DNA from 2 places in the Gilliamella sp. B14384G12 genome. Region 1 is predicted to be linked to the other one. Evidence: riboswitches for the same ligand, from Rfam matches in the RefSeq annotation. Region 1 holds a riboswitch; the other holds the start of a gene.
The links. A riboswitch is a leader RNA that binds a small molecule or an ion and turns the genes downstream of it on or off. The one in region 1 is predicted to bind thiamine pyrophosphate.
Positions count from the first base shown of each region.

Region 2: linked by a shared signal. The riboswitch ahead of thiB (thiamine ABC transporter substrate binding subunit) and the one ahead of thiM (hydroxyethylthiazole kinase) in region 1 are both predicted to bind thiamine pyrophosphate.

Region 1 covers NZ_JACFPU010000001.1:266,073-272,058, reverse strand. The annotation lists gene rpe (ribulose-phosphate 3-epimerase) at 1-668, shown strand, start outside; gene H3S73_RS01210 (phosphoglycolate phosphatase) at 661-1,356, shown strand; gene trpS (tryptophan--tRNA ligase) at 1,395-2,390, shown strand; gene trkA (Trk system potassium transporter TrkA) at 2,558-3,919, shown strand; TPP riboswitch at 3,956-4,058, shown strand; gene thiM (hydroxyethylthiazole kinase) at 4,117-4,905, shown strand; gene thiE (thiamine phosphate synthase) at 4,915-5,568, shown strand; gene thiD (bifunctional hydroxymethylpyrimidine kinase/phosphomethylpyrimidine kinase) at 5,573-5,986, shown strand, end outside.
Region 2 covers NZ_JACFPU010000010.1:9,427-15,412, reverse strand. The annotation lists gene thiP (thiamine/thiamine pyrophosphate ABC transporter permease) at 1-620, opposite strand, end outside; gene thiB (thiamine ABC transporter substrate binding subunit) at 654-1,661, opposite strand; TPP riboswitch at 1,702-1,809, opposite strand; gene H3S73_RS10220 (DUF6708 domain-containing protein) at 2,148-2,972, opposite strand; gene H3S73_RS10215 (DUF6708 domain-containing protein) at 3,018-3,845, opposite strand; gene H3S73_RS10210 (DUF6708 domain-containing protein) at 3,891-4,703, opposite strand; gene H3S73_RS10205 (DUF6708 domain-containing protein) at 4,742-5,554, opposite strand; gene H3S73_RS10200 (DUF6708 domain-containing protein) at 5,600-5,986, opposite strand, start outside.

The sequences.
Region 1 (5,986 bases):
TTATTATAGCACCATCCATACTATCCGCTGATTTTGCTCGTCTTGGTGAAGATACTCAAAAAGTACTTGATGCTGGTGCCGATGTTATCCATTTTGATGTAATGGATAATCATTTTGTACCCAATCTAACTATGGGTTCAATGTTTTGCAAAGCGTTACGTGACTATGGGATCACTGCACCCATTGATGTGCATTTAATGGTTTCACCGGTTGAAGAATTAATTACTTCTTTTGCTAAAGCGGGTGCTACTAATATTTCTATTCATCCCGAGGCGACCATCCATTTGGATCGTTCGATACAATTAATCAAAGATCATGGTTGCAGTGCTGGTATTGTGCTTAATCCAGCTACCCCTTTAGATTACTTAGATTATATTATTGATAAAATTGATATTATTTTATTAATGAGCGTTAACCCTGGTTTTGGTGGACAGTCTTTCATTCCATCCACCTTAAAAAAATTACAACAAACCAGAAAACGCATTATTGAGTCAGGACGAGATATTCGTTTAGAAGTCGATGGTGGCGTAAAAGTTGACAACATTGCCGAAATTGCCAAAGCGGGTGCCGATATGTTTGTCGCGGGCTCAGCTATTTTTGGTGAACCAGATTACAAAGCAGTAATTGACGCTATGCGCCAACAGTTAGCAGGAGTAACACATGCATAAATTACAAGATATTCAAGCAATCGCCTTTGATTTAGATGGTACACTCGTTGATAGTGTGCCAGGACTTGCACTTGCTGCACAAAACATGCTTGCAGATTTAAAACTACCAACAATAACAAACGAACAAGTAAAAAACTTTGTTGGCAATGGCATTGATGTGATGTTAGAGCGCATTTTTAAAGCGATCAATGTTGTTCCATCAACTGAACAACTTTCCCAAGCTAAAGCCCTATTTAATCAACATTATGACAAAGTGATGGACGCTGAAACTAAGCTGTTTCCGCATGTGAAAGAAACCTTAAAAACGCTGCATGAGAATCAATATCTACTGGCACTGGTCACCAATAAGCCCGCTCAATTTTTGCCAGCCCTATTATCATCGCTTGGCATAAAAGAGTACTTTTCCCTAGTGCTTGGTGGTGGTGATGTTATTAAATTAAAACCCCATCCTGCTCCGTTATACCAAGTCATGGCAACCTTTGGTTTATTTAGCGATCAATTATTGTTTGTAGGCGATTCTAAAAACGATATTACTGCCGCGCAAAATGCCAAATGCCCGACGGTTGCACTAACTTATGGGTATAACTATGGCATCTCGATTGCAACGAGCAATCCCGATTTTTTATTTGATGATTTTAAAGATATATTAACCTTATTACCTCAGCCTAAAGCTGAAGCTAAGAAATAATAAGCAAAGATAAAGAATAACTAGATTAGGAATAAATTATGAGTAAACCGATTGTATTTAGTGGCGCTCAGCCATCAGGCGAACTAACACTTGGCAACTATTTAGGGGCTTTAAAAAACTGGGTAGCGTTGCAAAACGAATATGATTGCGTTTATTGTATCGTCAATCAGCACGCAATTACTGTACGTCAAGACCCACAAAAATTGCGCAAAGCAACCCTTGATACATTAGCCTTATATTTAGCATGTGGCATCGATCCGAAGCAAAGCACTATTTTTGTACAATCCCATGTACCCGCTCATGCTGAACTAGGTTGGGCATTAAACTGTTACACCTATTTTGGTGAACTCAGTCGAATGACACAGTTTAAGGACAAATCAGCTCGCCATGCCGAAAACATCAATGCGGGTCTATTTGATTATCCAGTTTTGATGGCTGCCGATATTTTATTATACCAAGCCAATTTAGTACCTGTTGGTGACGATCAAAAGCAACACCTTGAATTATCGCGTGATATTGCTATGCGTTTTAATGCGCTTTATGGCGATATCTTTACTATGCCAGAGCCTTTTATTGCTAAAGTTGGTGCACGGGTCATGTCATTACAAGATCCAACCAAAAAAATGTCTAAATCAGATGAAAACCGCAATAATGTGATTGGATTACTTGAAAATCCTAAAGACGTTGAGAAGAAAATCAAACGAGCAATGACCGATTCTGACGAACCACCAGTCGTACGTTATGATTTAAAAAATAAAGCTGGTGTATCTAACTTACTCGATATCTTAACAGGTATTACAGGTAAACCTATTGCTGAACTTGAAAAAGAGTTTGAAGGCAAAATGTACGGACACCTTAAAACTGAAGTGGCAGCTCAAGTGATTGATATGTTAACAGCGTTACAAACTAAATATCACCAATATCGTGATGATGAAAATTACTTACATTCAATCATGCAAGAAGGTGCAGAAAAAGCACGTTCAAAAGCCGAACCAACCTTGAAAAAGGTTTATGACGCAATTGGTTTTGTATAAACAATTTTAATAAACTGTTTTTAAAAAAATAAACCATTAACTGCTAAACCACAAACTGATAGTTATAACTTAAAATCGCTAACTATCACAAAAAAATAGTATAGATTGGCTTTAATCAATTAATTTAGTGAATAACGATTAAAGCCATCTAAATATATGGGTTAGTTATGAAGATTATTATTCTTGGTGCTGGACAAACAGGCAGTGCTTTAGCTGAATACCTTGTTACCGAAAAACAAAACGATGTAACGGTGGTCGATGAAGATCATGATAAATTGCAATCTTTACAAGAGCGTTTTGATTTACAGGTCATTTGTGGCAAATCATCTTATCCACAAGTATTAGAAAGTGCGGGTGCTGAATCAGCTGATATGCTGGTTGCCGTCACTAATTCGGACGAAGTGAATATGATGGCCTGTCAAATAGGTCACGTTATGTTCAATATTCCGCAAAAAGTCGCACGTATTCGTGCACCGGAATATAACGACGAAAAATATCCATTTTTCAATAAAGATTGCATTAATATCGACCATATTATTGCTCCAGAAAATCTGATCACCAATCACGTAAGTCAGTTAGTACAATATCCAGGCTCGTTACAGTTTGCCTCTTTTTACGATAACCGTGTATGTTTGGTTGCAGTGACGGCTTACTATGGTGGAGCCTTAGTCGGAAGCGAATTGTCTGAACTGAAAGAACATTTACCCCATGTTGAAGCCAGAGTGGTTGCAATATATCGAAAAAATCGCTTTATTCGCCCATTAGGCTCCACACTCATTGAAGCGGGTGATATGGTTTATTTCATCACCCCACCTAGCAATATCAAAGCAGTAACAAGTGAATTACAGCGTCTAGAAAAACCTTATAAACGCATCATAATTAGTGGTGGTGGTGGCATCGCCATTGCTTTAGCTAAACGTTTAGAGAATGACTATCAAGTTAAATTAATTGAACGTAATGCTGAACGTGCCGAATTAATTGCCGAACAGCTGGTTAATACCACTGTTTTACATGGTGAATCGTCAGATCAAGAGTTGCTATCACAAGAACAAGTTGAACTAACGGATCTGTTTATTGCTGTAACGAGTGACGATGAATCTAACATTATGTCATCCATGTTAGCTAAAAGAATGGGCGCTAAAAAAGTGATTGTTTTAATCCAAAAGCAAGCCTACCTTGAACTGATTAATGATAGCGTTATAGATATTGCTATTTCACCACAACATGCCACTATTTCAGAGCTATTAAGCCATGTAAGGCAATCGGCGGTTGTCAAAGTGGTCTCTTTAAGACAGGGCGAATCTGAAATTGTCGAGGTGATTGCACATGGAGATAAAGAGAGTTCCAAACTAGTGGGTAAAAATATCAACGGTTTAAAATTACCTTCTGGTGCTACCATTGGTGCGGTAGTGCGTGGTGAAGATGTGATTATCGTTAATACAGACTTAACCATCGAAAGTAACGATCATCTCATCATCTTCTTACCTGACCGACGTGACATAACAGATATAGAAAAATTATTACAATAACTTGTGTTAAATTATTAGTCAGTCCATAATAAAAGCTCTTTTGACTCGGGGTGTTTTTTGTTGCTTACAAAAAACTGAGATTTTACCCGTTGAACCTGATCTGGATTATACCAGCGTAGGGAAGTCTAAGCCTTGAAAGTCCTCAATTGGCACACTCTTCCCTAAGCTAACTTTATAAATTGTTGTAAGGAAAGAATATGTCTGCCACTCAAGCCCTGCAAATAACCCAAGCAAGACCTTTTATCGATCATGTAAAACAACAACATCCATTAGTACACTGTATTACCAATGATGTGGTTCAAAATTTTACAGCGAATGTATTATTAGCAATTGGCGCATCACCAGCCATGGTCATTGCTAAGCAAGAGGTTGCCTCTTTTGTGCAAATTGCCAATAGTTTACTAATCAATGTTGGCACCCTTGATAGCAATAGTGCAGAAAGCATGTTATTAGCGGCTGCCAGTGCTCAAAAAAATCACATACCATGGGTACTCGATCCGGTCGCAGTCGGACCAGCACTTGCTTATCGTACCGATATTGTTCATCAATTAATTGGTTATAAACCTACCGTTATTCGTGGTAATGCTTCAGAAATATTAGCCTTAAATGGCGATAACTCATCTGCCAAAGGCCCTGACGGTCAAGATTCTACTGAATCAGCCTTAAATGCAGCTAAACAACTTGCCCAAAAACTCCAAACCATCATTAGTATTACTGGGGATATTGATTATATCACTAATGGTGAACAGACTTACTGCATCACAGGCGGGGATATAGCATTAACTAAAATTACTGGTACTGGTTGCTCGCTATCAGCCATGGTTGCAGCTTTTATTGCTGGCTCATCTAATACCTTACTTGCTACAGCGTCAGCCTGTTTTATGATGAAAAAATCTGGAGAGCTTGCCAACAAACAACAAGGGTTAGGCACTTATGCGGTATCGCTGATCGATCAGCTTTCACTATTTAACCCATCACAAGTATAAGGAAATCAGATGAATAAACGTCTCGACTTAAGTCTCTATTTAGTTCTAGATCCAATCTTATGTGGTGGTATTACTGGTATGGTAGAGACCACAAAAATCGCTGTTGCTAATGGGGTAACCGCCGTTCAATTAAGATCAGAACATGAATTTTCTGGTAAAAATTGGTATTACGCAGCATTAGCATTAAAAGAAGTGTTAAGCGATACCCATGTTCCTTTATTTATTAACGATCATGTTGATATAGCCCTAGCAATTGATGCCGATGGTGTCCATATTGGGCAAAGCGATTTACCTGTTGATGTCACACGTAAATTAATTGGCAATGACAAATGGCTAGGATTTTCGGTCGCTAATCGCCAACAACTTAATGAAGTCCCATGGCAACTTGTCGATTATATTGGGATTGGTCCAATTTATCCTACCACCACGAAACAAGATGCCGCACCAGCAATGGGCATGCCACAATTAACTCAATTAGTTAAGCTAAAACAGCGCCCTGCTGTGGCAATAGGTGGTATTAATGCCAATAATGCTACCCCAATATTGCAAAGTGGTATTGAAGGCATCGCTGTTGTTTCGGCAATTTGTGGTCAAAAAGATATACAACAAGCCACACTATCGCTACTTGAAAAAATCCAACAAGATAAAAATAATAAGGGGTAATATTATGACAACCGTTGCTTTAACCATTGCCGGTTCTGATCCAAGTGGTGGTGCAGGTATCCAAGCAGATTTAAAAACCTTTTCAGCTCTCGGAGCCTATGGAATGTCAGTAATCACCGCCCTTACCGCACAAAGTACTCAAGGCGTTGATAGCGTATTGGCAATTGATCCTACATTTGTGGCTAAACAATTTAATACCCTATATCACGATATAAAAATTGATAGCGTGAAAATGGGAATGCTAATGAATAAAGAGATCGTAACGACTGTTTATCATCTGCTAAACAATAACCCTATTGCTAACATTGTGCTTGATACGGTGATGATCGCTAAAGGGGGACATACGCTGTTAAAATCTGACGCAGTTAGTGCTATTCGTGAACTATTAATACCTTTATCAACGGTAATAACACCCAAT
Region 2 (5,986 bases), on a different contig from region 1:
ATTGCAAAGCTGGTAAAGCAAAGCATAAAAATCAGTCCGGACATAGGTAAAAGCTGCCGACGCAATAATGGCCATTCTACTAATTTAAAATAAGTAAAATGAGAGAAATTAAGCTGAGCAGCCAGTTGTTTTTGCTCAACAGGAACACTCGTTAATGTTTGATAAAACAGACCGCTCGCATAAGGAAAATTCAAAAAAACATGAGCCAATAAAATCCCAACCAGTCCATAAATTGAAGTTGAAAAAGATAAGCCTAAATAAGCAAAACACGTAGCAAATAAACCTTGTTGACCATAAACAGATAATAGCCCGGTTACAACAACTAATGTTGGTAATATAAAGGTAACGGGCATGATTCGTATCAGAAAGCTTTTTCCCCAAAAATCGATCATGGATAACGCTTTAGCCATAACAACGGCCAAAAATACCGACAAAAACGTCGATAATATCGCTTGCATGAAAGTGATCCAAATAATGTGCAATAAATAATTATCAATATAAACCGTTAAATTATCGGACTTTATGGCTGTATGGCAAAGTGCAAACAATGCAGTGCCTAAAACTGCTATTATCAAACTAGCAGCGCTGATACCTGGCAGTAACGTTTTAAAATTTAACATTGCTTTTTATTATAAAATTAACAATCTATTTTATTACTGACTAATGGCTGATTGCCATTCTCGTATCCAAGCTTTTTGATTATCAACCACGTTCTCTGCATCAAATTCAAGCGCTTTACTGACTTTATTAATCTGATCAAACGCAGGGGGTAATGGCGTATTTATAATAGGATACATAACATTTTTTTCAGCAAATTGCCGTTGTACCTCGGGTGTTAATAGATATTGTAAAAAGCGACGTGCTAATTGTGGTTGTTGACTATATTTGGTGATACCTGCTATTTCAACTTGACGATAATGCCCCTCATCAAAAATAGCGGCATTATAACGATAATCTTGATCATTAATTATATGTGCAATTGGCGATGTGCTATAACTCAGCACCAAATCAGCTTCACCTTTTAAGAACATACCGTATGCTTCACTCCACCCTTTAGTAACTGTAACAGTATTTTTAGCAATTTTTTGCCATGCGGATACCGCATCCTTACCGTAAATATTTTTTACCCAAAATAGCAATCCTAATCCGGGAGTACTGGTTCTAGGATCTTGATAAATAATTTTCCAATTGGCTTTATTGTCAACTAACTCATGTAATGAGTGAGGAGGATTCTTTATTTTTTCTTTATTATAGATAAAAGTAAAATAACCGAAATCATACGGCATAAAATCCTCATCCCACCAATCAGTATTAAGATTGTTAGGTTTGGCTATTTGATGAGGTGCCATGATATTAGCCTGTTTAGCTTGTCCTAAAAGATTATTGTCTAAACCTAAAATAACATCAGCATTGGTTTTATTACCCTCAAGGCGAAGACGATTTAAAATCGACACACCATCGCCTAGCGTTACAATATCAAGTTGGCAATCACACTGCGCTTCAAAGCCCTGTTTAATTGCTTCACCTGGTCCCCACTCGGAAATAAAAGAGCTATAACTATAAACTGTTAAAATAGGTTTTTCATGAATTTTAGCATTAGCAGAAGTTGCTACAAAGAATACAGAAAATAAAAATGACAGTAAGAATTTATTACAAAACATTTTGCCTCCAAAAAAGCGAATAAAAGACAAAAGGTTTGAGCAGACACGATAACTCAAATCCCTCCGCTGGAATGACCCAGTTCAGGTTCGACGAGTTGCATTAGTAAACCTAACACTCTCAGCCCATAAGGCACCCCGTTGAGAACGATATTAGTTTAGTAGTTAGTTGGAAAATTGTAAATAAAGAAAGTGGTAAGTTATTTTTAAGGTATCATTTTCTGGTAAAAAATCATCAGAAAACCCATTATTTTTAGTTAAATTTAAATCATATCAAACATTAGTAATCAGAAACTCCTCATTTAGGTATAAAAAACGGTGATGCTTAAAATAAAAATAGCAATTTTTGTAAAAAATATTCAGGAGTCTATACCGTTTCGTCTATTTTATTATTAATATTTCTAATAGAATTCATGTGAATAAAAAGACTTTTTATTACTGTTTTTATATTCAATCATCATTATCCATTCAAGTTATTTAAGTCCGTTATTATGGTTTGATATTATATTTATGTTTAATGGCAGCTAACTCTTCAAGTGATGTAGCATTAAAAGCTTCCACTATCCATTCTGGCCAACCTTCACCCTCTATTATATCTGTTTTAAATTTTCCTTCTTCATCTGTTTTGTATTCACCATCATCTATATTGGCTGATTTATAATTCACCATAAAACTGTTAATCCAACCCCAGACAAACATTCTACCTGTTGCTGCTCGTGCAGGATCTAACATAACATGGTCAATAACCTGATGTGTACCGGGTTGACATACCATTAATACCGTTGAGGTTAAAGCATTACGTGAAAAATTATGGATAATTACGCCATGCATATCATTCCAATCATACTCTTGTATACGGCGCTTTTTCGGTTGTAAAAATACTTTTGGGTGCCGTAGTACTTTAAAGTTAAAAAAGAAACTTTCATTTACATACACTTTACCCGTCTTACGATTAAATATTATGGGACTTCCAAGGCGTGAAAATGCATTTTGGTAGAATTCAGGAATAGCTAGATATAAACCAAAACAGCAAGTAACAAAACAGACTATAACAACCAGATCAACAAACTCTATTTTAGAGTTATCATGGAGAACCGCTAGCCAAAGACATCCAATGATAATTCCATTTGCCAAAATAATTGAGATAAAATAGAGACAAGTATAAAAAAGTTGGTCATTGTGATCCTGGCGAATAAACGCACAATAGTTATCATTGGCATAAATTAAACGACGGTCATGCAGTGGTACGCTATGAGGACCTTTATCTAGGTCGCCAAACCAACCAAAGATCTGGGGACGGTATTTTGAGGGCATTATTGTTTGATTCCTTATTCCTTTGCGTTCTATTTAAGTTCGTTATTATTGTTTAATATTATATTTGTGCTTAATTGCAGCTAACTCTTCAAGTGATGTGGCATTAAAAGCTTCCACCATCCATTCTGGCCAACCTTCACCCTCTATTATATCTGTTTTAAATTTTCCTTCTTCATCTGTTTTGTATTCACCATCATCTATATTGGCTGATTTATAATTCACCATAAAACTATTGATCCATTCCCAAACAAAGGTACTACCTGTACCAGCGCGTGCAGGATCTAACATAACATGGTCAATAACTTGATGTGTACCGGGTTGACACACCATTAATACCGTTGAAGTTAAAGCATTGCGTGAAAAATTATGGATAATTACGCCATGCATATCATTCCAATCATACTCTTGTATTCGGCGCTTTTTCGGTTGTAAAAATACTTTTGGGTGCCGTAATACTTTAAAGTTAAAAAAGTAACTTTCATTAACATACACTTTACCCGTCTTACGATTAAATATTATGGGACTACCAAGACGGGAAAATGCATTTTGATAGAATTCAGGAATTGCATAATTTAAAGCAAAACAGCAAGTAATAAAACCAATTATCCCAACTATTGTTAGTTGGTCACCGATTTTGGAATCATTAAATCCAAAAATAAACATAACAGTACCTACAATTAGGATGATTCCTAAAATAATTGCAACAAAATAGAGACATGTATAAAAAATCTGATCGCTATGTTCCTGACGAATAAATGCACAATAGTTATCATTGGCATAAATTAAACGACGGTCATGCAGTGGTACGCTATGAGGACCTTTATCTAGGTCTCCAAACCAACCAAAGATCTGGGGGCGGTATTTTGATGGCATTACTGTTTTATTCCTTATTCCTTCGCGTTCTATTTAAGTTCGTTATTATGGCTTGATATTATATTTTTGTTTAATTGCAGCTAACTCTTCAAGTGATGTAGCATTAAAGGCTTCCACCATCCATTCTGGCCAACCTTCACCCTCTATTATATCTGTTTTAAATTTTCCTTCTTCATCTGTTTTGTATTCACCATCATCTATATTGGCTGATTTATAATTCACCATAAAACTATTGATCCATTCCCAAACAAAGGTACTACCTGTACCAGCGCGTGCAGGATCTAACATAACATGGTCAATAACTTGATGTGTACCGGGTTGACACACCATTAACACCGTTGAGGTTAAAGCATTGCGTGAAAAATTATGGATAATTACGCCATGCATATCATTCCAATCATACTCTTTTATGCGGCGTTTTTTCGGTTGTAAAAATATTTTTGGGTGCCGTAATACTTTAAAATTAAAAAAGTAACTTTCATTAACATACACTTTACCCGTCTTACGATTAAATATAATGGGACTTCCAAGGCGTGAAAATGCATTTTGGTAGAATTCAGGAATAATTAGATATAAACCAAAACTACAAGTAATAAAACCAATTATTCCAATCAGTACCAGTTCATGATCAAATCCAAAAATAAATATAACCATACCTACAATTAATATACTCAACAAAATAATCGCAACAAAATAGAGACATGTATAAAAAATCTGATCATTATGCTCCTGACGAATAAAGGCACAATAGTTATTATTCGCATAAATTAACCGACTATCATGCAATGATAGGCTATAAGGGCCTTTATCTAGGTCGCCAAACCAACCAAAGATCTGAGGGCGGTATTTTGAGGGCATTACTGTTTTATTCCTTTGCGTTCTATTTAAGTTTGTTATTATGGTTTGATATTATATTTTTGCTTAATTGCAGCTAACTCTTCAAGTGATGTAGCATTAAAGGCTTCCACCATCCATTCTGGCCAACCTTCACCCTCTATTATATCTGTTTTAAATTTTCCTTCTTCATCTGTTTTGTATTCACCATCATCTATATTGGCTGATTTATAATTCACCATAAAACTATTGATCCATTCCCAAACAAAGGTACTACCTGTACCAGCGCGTGCAGGATCTAACATAACATGGTCAATAACTTGATGTGTACCGGGTTGACACACCATTAATACCGTTGAAGTTAAAGCATTGCGTGAAAAATTATGGATAATTACGCCATGCATATCATTCCAATCATACTCTTGTATTCGGCGCTTTTTCGGTTGTAAAAATACTTTTGGGTGCCGTAATACTTTAAAGTTAAAAAAGTAACTTTCATTAACATACACTTTACCCGTCTTACGATTAAATATAATGGGACTTCCAAGGCGTGAAAATGCATTTTGGTAGAATTCAGGAATAATTAGATATAAACCAAAACTACAAGTAATAAAACCAATTATTCCAATCAGTGCCAGTTCATGATCAAATCCAAAAATAAATATAACCATACCTACAATTAATATACTCAACAAAATAATCGCAACAAAATAGAGACATGTATAAAAAATCTGATCATTATGTTCCTGACGAATAAAGGCACAATAGTTATTATTCGCATAAATTAACCGACTATCATGCAATGATAGGCTATAAGGGCCTTTATCTAGGTCGCCAAACCAACCTAAAATCTGCGGGCGGTATTTAGATGGCATTATTGTTTAATTCCTTATTCCTTTGCGTTCTATTTAAGTTCGTTATTATGGCTTGATATTATATTTTTGTTTAATTGCAGCTAACTCTTCAAGTGATGTAGCATTAAAGGCTTCCACCATCCATTCTGGCCACCTTTCTCCCTCTATCATATCCTCTTTGAATTTTGCCTCTTCATCTGTCTTGTATTCGCCGTCATCTATATCGGCTGATTCATAATTCACCATAAAACTGTTAATCCAACACCAAACATGAAAACTACCTGCTCCGGGTTGAGCCGGATCTAACATAACATGGTCAATAACCTGATGTGTGCCGGGTTCACAAACCATTAGCACCGTTGAAATTAAAGCATTACGTGAAAAATTATGGATAATTACACCATGCATATCATTCCAATCATACTCTTGTATGCGGCGTTTTTTCGGTTGTAA